2 regions of the Microbacterium sp. WHRI 7836 genome follow, and region 1 is predicted to be linked to the other one. Evidence: riboswitches for the same ligand, from Rfam matches in the RefSeq annotation. Region 1 holds a riboswitch; the other holds the start of a gene.

Region 1 (3,400 bases):
CGATGCGGGTGGTACGCGATGATGAGCGCGGTCTCGTGGCCTGGCTCGCTCCGGGGACCCTCCAGGAGGCGCCGGGGTCCAGCGACGGTCAGCGCGTGCGGGAAGTGCCTCTCGCCCGGCGCTGGCTCGAGCCGCGGACGCGCATCGTGGAGCGCTGGCGGGGCAACGGGGTGCTGTGCATCGCCCCTGCGGGGATGCCGTGGTCGATCTGGCTGTTCTGGAGCGACACCACCGGGCCGGACTGGGCGTTCTCCGGGTGGTACGTGAATCTCGAGAACGCGCATCTGCGGACAGACCGGGACACCTTCTCGTCCGACCATATCCTGGACGTCGAGATCGATCCGGCGGGCGGCATCCACCTCAAGGACGAGGATGAGCTCGTCGCCGCGATCGCCCAGGGACGGCTCAGCTCCGAGCAGGCCGCGCAGATCGAGCGGCACGCGGACGCGGCCATCGCGTCGTTCGAGGCCGACGACTGGCCGTTCGACTCCGCGTGGACCCGCTGGCGGCCCGACCCCGCCTGGACGGTTCCGGTGCTGGCAGGCCTTGACCGGTTGGGTGCAGGCACACCATGACGGATGTTCTGATCCTGGGCGGCACCGGGTGGCTCTCCGGGCGCATCGCCGGTCACTGGCGCGACCACGGAGCCACGGTCACCTGCCTCGCTCGAGGCACACGGCCCGCGCCGGAGGGAACGGTCCTGGTGCGTGGCGATCGCGAGGAGGCTTCGACCTACGCCGACCTCGCACGACGGGAGTGGGACCACGTCGTCGACATCTCCTCCCAGGCGGCGCATGTCGATCGGGCAGTCGAGATGCTGGGCGATCGAGCGGCACGATGGACGTACGTGTCATCCGTGTCGGTGTACTCCGATGACGAGACGGTCGGTGCGGACGAATCGGCTCCACGACACCCGGCGGCGGTTCTCGGCGACGAGTACGAGTACGCGGCGCAGAAGGTCGCCGCCGAGGACTCCGTCGCCCGATTGGGGGAGCGGGCACTCGTGGTGCGTCCCGGCCTGATCGTGGGCGGCGGAGACCCGAGCGACCGCTTCGGCTACTGGAGTGCCGCGTTCGCTCGTGCCGACGCTGACGCCGTGCTGCTGCCCCCGCTGGACGGGCGGAGCGCTCAGTTGATCGACGTCGACGATCTGGCGGAGTACATCGTCACCGCGCGAGGCAGCGGAGCCGTCAACGCCGTCGGCGACGAGAGGCCTCTCGCGGATGTGCTGCGGATGGTCCGCGCTGCATCCGGGCACACCGGGGCGACCATCGTCGCGGACGAGGAGTGGCTCATCGCGCATGACGTGGACCACTGGGCCGGCCCGCACTCCCTGCCGCTGTGGCTCCCGCCCGAGATGACGGGATTCATGACCCGCTCGAACGCGGCATTCCATGAGACCGGTGGGACGCTCCGTCCGCTCGTCGACACGATCGAGCGCGTGCTCGCCGACGAACGGGAGCGCGGACTCGACCGCGAACGACGTGCCGGGCTCACGCGGGCGCAGGAGCGGGCGCTGCTGGCCGATCGATAGACTGCGGACAGTGACACGGGGTGCCGCGATCCGCGGCTGAGAACAGACCCGTCGAACCTGATCTAGTTCGTACTAGCGAAGGGATGTCGCGATGAGCGATCTTCTGCGTCCTGATTCCACCCACGATCTCGCCGAAAAGGCTGCGGTGCTGCTGGGGGTGTTGCGTGAGGCGCCACCGCTGACGCACTGCATCACCAATGCCGTGGTCACCGGCTTCACCGCCAACGTGCTGCTGGCGCTCGGGGCTGCTCCCGCCATGGTCGACATCGTCGGGGAGGCCGGCATGTTCGCCGGTGTCGCCTCGGGGATGCTGGTCAACCTGGGGACGCCCACCCCGGAGCAGCGCGCGGCGACTCTGGAAGCCGTCACCGGTGCGAGGGCAGCCGGTACGCCCTGGGTGCTCGACCCCGTCGCGGTCGGTGCGCTCCCGGTGCGCACCGCACTCGCGCGTCAACTCGTCGAGCAGCGTCCGACCGCGATCCGCGGCAACGCCTCGGAGGTGCTGGCTCTCGCGGGGCTCAGCGCCGGTGGGCGGGGTGTGGATTCCACCGACAGCACCGAGTCCGCGGCCGAGGCCGCATCGGCGCTGGCTCGGACGACACGCGGTGTGGTGGCCGTGTCCGGCCCGATCGATCTGCTCACCGACGGCGAACGCGTGCTGCGGTTGTCCAACGGGCACGAGCTGCTCACGAGGGTCACGGGCGGCGGTTGTGCTCTGGGCGCGGTGATGGCGGCCTTCCTCGGCGCCGCGCGGGCGACAGGGCACGACGCGCTCACGGCGGTCGCGTCGGCGAGCCTCGTGTACACGATCGCGGCGGAGCAGGCAGCGGAGCGGTCCACCGGGCCGGGGAGCTTCGCCGTCGCGCTGCTGGATGCCCTCGCCGCGGTGGATTCCGCTGACATCAGGGTCCGTGCCCGCGCCGAAGGCGGTGCCCTGTGAACGCCGACCTCTCGCTCTACCTCGTCACGGATGCGGAGCTGTGCGGAGACCGGGGCGTCGTCGAGACCGTCCGGCACGCGGTGGAAGGCGGGGTGCGCATCGTGCAGCTGCGCGACAAAGAGGCGACCGACGAGGAGACGGTCGAACAGCTGGTCGCGCTGTCGCAGGCGATCGACGGGCGGGCGCTGCTCGTGGTGAACGATCGGCTGGGCGCGGCCGTGGCTGCTCGTGAGCGTGGAGCCAGGGTCGATGGCGTGCACCTCGGTCAGGGCGACGCCTCGGTGCTGCGCGCCCGTGAGGCACTCGGACCCGACGCGTTGATCGGCCTCACCGCCAACACCGCCGCGCACCTCGACGCGGTGCGGGCCCTCCCGGCCGGGACGATCGACTACCTCGGGGTCGGCGTCATCCGTCCCACCCTCACGAAGCCGGATCACCCCGTCCCGCTGGGCGTGGAGGGATTTCGCGACTTCGCCAGGCGCAGCGCACTCCCGTGCGTGGCGATCGGCGGTGTCCACATCGACGACACCGAGGCCCTTCGCGATGCCGGTGCGGCGGGGGTGGCCGTGGTCTCGGCGCTGTGTGCCGCCGACGATCCGGCCGCCGTAGCGACGCGGTTCCTGCGGCGCTGGCGCTCCGGGGGTGTACCGCGAGTGCTCAGCATCGCCGGGAGCGACCCGTCCGGAGGTGCGGGCATCCAGGCCGACCTCAAGTCCATCGCCGCGAACGGCGGGTACGGGATGGCTGTGCTCACGGCGCTGACCGCGCAGAACACGCAGGGCGTGCGCGCTGTGCACGTGCCGCCGGTCGACTTCCTCCGCGCGCAGCTCGATGCCGTGTCGGACGACATCGTGATCGACGCCGTGAAGATCGGGATGCTCGCCGACGCCGAGGTCATCCGCGCAGTGGGGGCGTGGCTCGACCGC
Region 2 (3,400 bases), 1.9 Mb from region 1:
GTGGTCAGCGTGCCCACCGTGTCACCCTGTTCGCGTTCTTCGCCGAGGTCGAAGGCGGTCGCGGCGGTCGCGGTCGCGCTGTTCCAGAGCACCACATCGGCGTCGGATTCGGTGATGACGTCGACCTGCTCGCCCCACGGAGTCGTGACGCTGCCGACCACGGTGTCCTTCGCGACGGCCGGCGCCTGCGCCTCCAGTGCGGATTCCGCCTCGGCGAACAGGGAACGCGTGAGAGCGAGTCGCTCGTCGTCTCCGGCTTGATTCAGCGCCGCGGCGAACAGGTGCACCGTGGTGTCACCGATCACGAGGTCCTTCGCGGTGAGAAGGTTCCAGCCGACCAGGGTGCCGGTCTTGATGCCGACGACACCGGGATCGTCGAGCATGCCGTTCGTGTTCACGACGGTGCCCGCACCCGGGAGGTCGACGGACTTGGTGCCGACGATCTCGGCGAAGACCGGGTTCTGCATCGCACGCTCGCCGAGCGCCACCAGGGCCTCGGGCGTGGCCACGTTGCGCTCGTCGAAGCCGGAGGGGGTCACCACGGTGATTCCGGTCAGGCCACGTTCGCGCAACCACACCTCTGCAGCCCTCGCGAACTCGCGCTCGGAGCCCCAGATCTCGGTCGCGAGCCGATCGATGTAGTTGTTCGCGGAACCCATGAGCGTCCCCTGCAACAGCTGGTACTCCGTGAGGACTCCGCCGATGGGCACGTCGAGGGCGGATTGGTCACTGCGCCGGTAGTCCCAGTACTTCACGCTGTCGGCGCGGGTGAACGAGAACTCGGGTCCTTGCTCCCCGACAGCGAGCGGCATGCGGTCGAGCACCATCAGACTGCTGACGACCTTGGTGATGCTCGCGATGCTCACGGCGTCGGGCACCGAAGCCGCCGTCGTCATGCCCGCGATGCCGACGGCACCCGCACCCTCGGTCGGCCAGGTCACGGCGGCGGCAGCGGCGGGAGTCGTCGCGAACTCGACCGACTGCACCGTCGGCGGCACCTCGTGGAGGGGCCAGAGCAGTGTGGTGCCGGCGTAGACGGCGACGAGACCGGCGAGCGTGGCCAGCGGGACCAGGACACCCGGGCGGGCGATGGCGGGGCGAAGACGCGCACCGCGCAGCAGACCGCTCGATCGCTCGGCCTCCGAGGTGTCGTCGAGAGTGGCCGTGGCGGTGTGCTCGGCGACGGTCGCGGCGTCCACCCAGGTGAGAGCGGTGGCCGTCGTGGTGTCGTCGGCCCACTGGGGCGCGGCTGTCTCCGACGCGGTGAGTTCGCCGGAAGGATCCGGGACCGTGCGGTCGCGAGGGATGAACGGCGGCTTCGTCAGCGCGGGGGTGGCCGGTTCCGGGGCGCTCACGGCCTCCGGTGGAACGACGGGCTCCGGGTCTACGACCGTCCCCGGAGCATCCGCTCCAGGCGACGTCTGCTCGGCCGTCAGCACCGATCCGCCTGTCGCGGTGTCGGCGGTGTCGGCGGGGGCAGGGCCGTCGTCGCCGACGACGCCCGTCGCCTCGTCGGCGGGATCTGATGCGGTCACTCGTTTACGGTACCCAATCCCGCGCGTGTTCCGCGGCGCCGGGCCCTGTCGCCACGGGGGTGTCGCCGACGGTAGGATCGTCAGCACAACCACGGGAGTCCGGCGAGCCGGGCTGAGAGGGAGCGAATCGCGCTTCGACCGTCGAACCTGATCTGGGTCATGCCAGCGCAGGGAGGAGTTCAGATGAGTACGCCCACGTCCGCATCCACGCAGCAGGCATCCGCCGCCGCACAGGATCCGCACCGCACATCGATCTGGCGCTGGCGCGTCGTCGACATCGTCGTTGCCGCCGTCCTCGGCGTCGCGATCGGCCTCGTGTTCTGGGGATGGAACACGATCGGCTACGCCTGGTTCGGTGCGGCCGATGCTCTGACGCCGGGACTGGGCGGTATCGCCGTCGGCATCTGGCTGCTGGGCGGCGTCGTCGGCGGCCTCGTCATCCGCAAGCCCGGTGCGGCGCTGGTCGTCGAGCTCGTCGCAGCGATCGTGTCGATGCTGATCGGAAACGTGTGGGGCGTCTCGACCGTGCTGTCCGGCATCGTGCAGGGACTCGGCGCGGAGATCATCTTCGCCCTGTTCTTCTACCGGCGCTTCGGGATCGCGGTCGCCGCGCTCGCCGGTGTCGGTGCAGCGGTGGCTGCCTGGGTGTTCGAGCTGTTCTACGGCAGCTCACCCAACATCCTGAAGTCCGTCGAGTTCAACACGATCTACCTGGTCAGCGTTGTCGTCTCCGGGGCGATCCTGGCGGGTGTCGTCGGTTGGCTGCTGGTGCGCGCCTTGGCCGTCACCGGTGCACTGAACCGCTTCGCCGTCGGGCGAGAGCACGTGCGCGAGGTCTGACCGTGACCATCGCCGCCCCGGCCCGCGTGCAGGCTGCGGGCTGGGGCTGGCGGTACGCCGGTCGGAAGCTCCCCGCCGTCGAGGACGTCTCGTTCTCGATCGAACCGGGTGAGCGGGTGCTGCTGCTCGGCGCCTCCGGTGCCGGGAAGTCGACGCTGCTCGCGGGCCTGGCCGGGGTCCTCGGCGGCGACGACGAAGGGGTGCGAACCGGGTCGCTGCACATCGACGGTGCCGCCCCCGAATCCCGGCACGGTCAGGTGGGCCTCGTCCTGCAGGACCCCGATGCGGGGATCGTGCTGTCGAAGGTCGGCGACGACGTGGCGTTTGGGTGCGAGAACCTCGGTGTGCCCGCATCCGAGATCCCCGGTCGCGTCGCGGAGGCGCTGGATGCCGTCGGGCTCGATGTGCCGCTGCAACGCCCCACGAAGGCCCTGTCGGGCGGACAGAAGCAGCGACTGCTGCTCGCCGGTGTGCTCGCGATGCGCCCAGGGCTGCTGCTGCTCGACGAGCCGACGGCGAACCTCGACCCCGAGGGTGTGCGCGAGGTGCGGGCGAGCGTCGAACATGCCGTCGCCTCCACCGGTGCGACGCTGATCGTCGTCGAGCACCGCACACCGATCTGGGTCGATCTGATGACGCGGGTGATCGTGCTCGCGGCCGACGGCGGACTGCTCGCCGACGGGGAACCGGCCCAGGTGTTCGCGGCATACGGCGATGTGCTGGCGGACGCCGGGGTGTGGGTGCCCGACCGGGGGATCGACCTGCCCGTGCTGGAGCAGGTGTCGGCACCGGACGCGCTCATCGCATCCGCCCTGACGATCGGACGGGAGCACGGAGCGCCGGTGCAGCGCGGGCTCGACCTGCGCGTGCCGCGGGCGAACGCGACGGTGATCACCGGGCCGAACGGCGCCGGCAAGTCGACGCTCGCCCTCACGCTCGCCGGGCTCATCCCGGAGCAGGCGGGAGAGGTGCGGTCGGCACCGGAGCTGGCGGGGCGCAAGGGCACGCGCCCCATCCGCTGGACC

Evidence for each region. A riboswitch is a leader RNA that binds a small molecule or an ion and turns the genes downstream of it on or off. The one in region 1 is predicted to bind thiamine pyrophosphate.
Region 2: linked by a shared signal. The riboswitch ahead of ABRP18_RS16015 (ECF transporter S component) and the one ahead of thiM (hydroxyethylthiazole kinase) in region 1 are both predicted to bind thiamine pyrophosphate.

Annotation. Positions count from the first base shown of each region.
Region 1 is NZ_CP168171.1:1,339,976-1,343,375, forward strand. Features, by position in the region: gene ABRP18_RS06375 (DUF402 domain-containing protein) at 1-575, shown strand, start outside; gene ABRP18_RS06380 (NAD-dependent epimerase/dehydratase family protein) at 572-1,534, shown strand; TPP riboswitch at 1,541-1,635, shown strand; gene thiM (hydroxyethylthiazole kinase) at 1,626-2,474, shown strand; gene ABRP18_RS06390 (bifunctional hydroxymethylpyrimidine kinase/phosphomethylpyrimidine kinase) at 2,471-3,400, shown strand, end outside.
Region 2 is NZ_CP168171.1:3,295,157-3,298,556, reverse strand. Features, by position in the region: gene ABRP18_RS16020 (D-alanyl-D-alanine carboxypeptidase family protein) at 1-1,535, opposite strand, end outside; TPP riboswitch at 1,617-1,726, shown strand; gene ABRP18_RS16015 (ECF transporter S component) at 1,719-2,375, shown strand; gene ABRP18_RS16010 (ABC transporter ATP-binding protein) at 2,378-3,400, shown strand, end outside.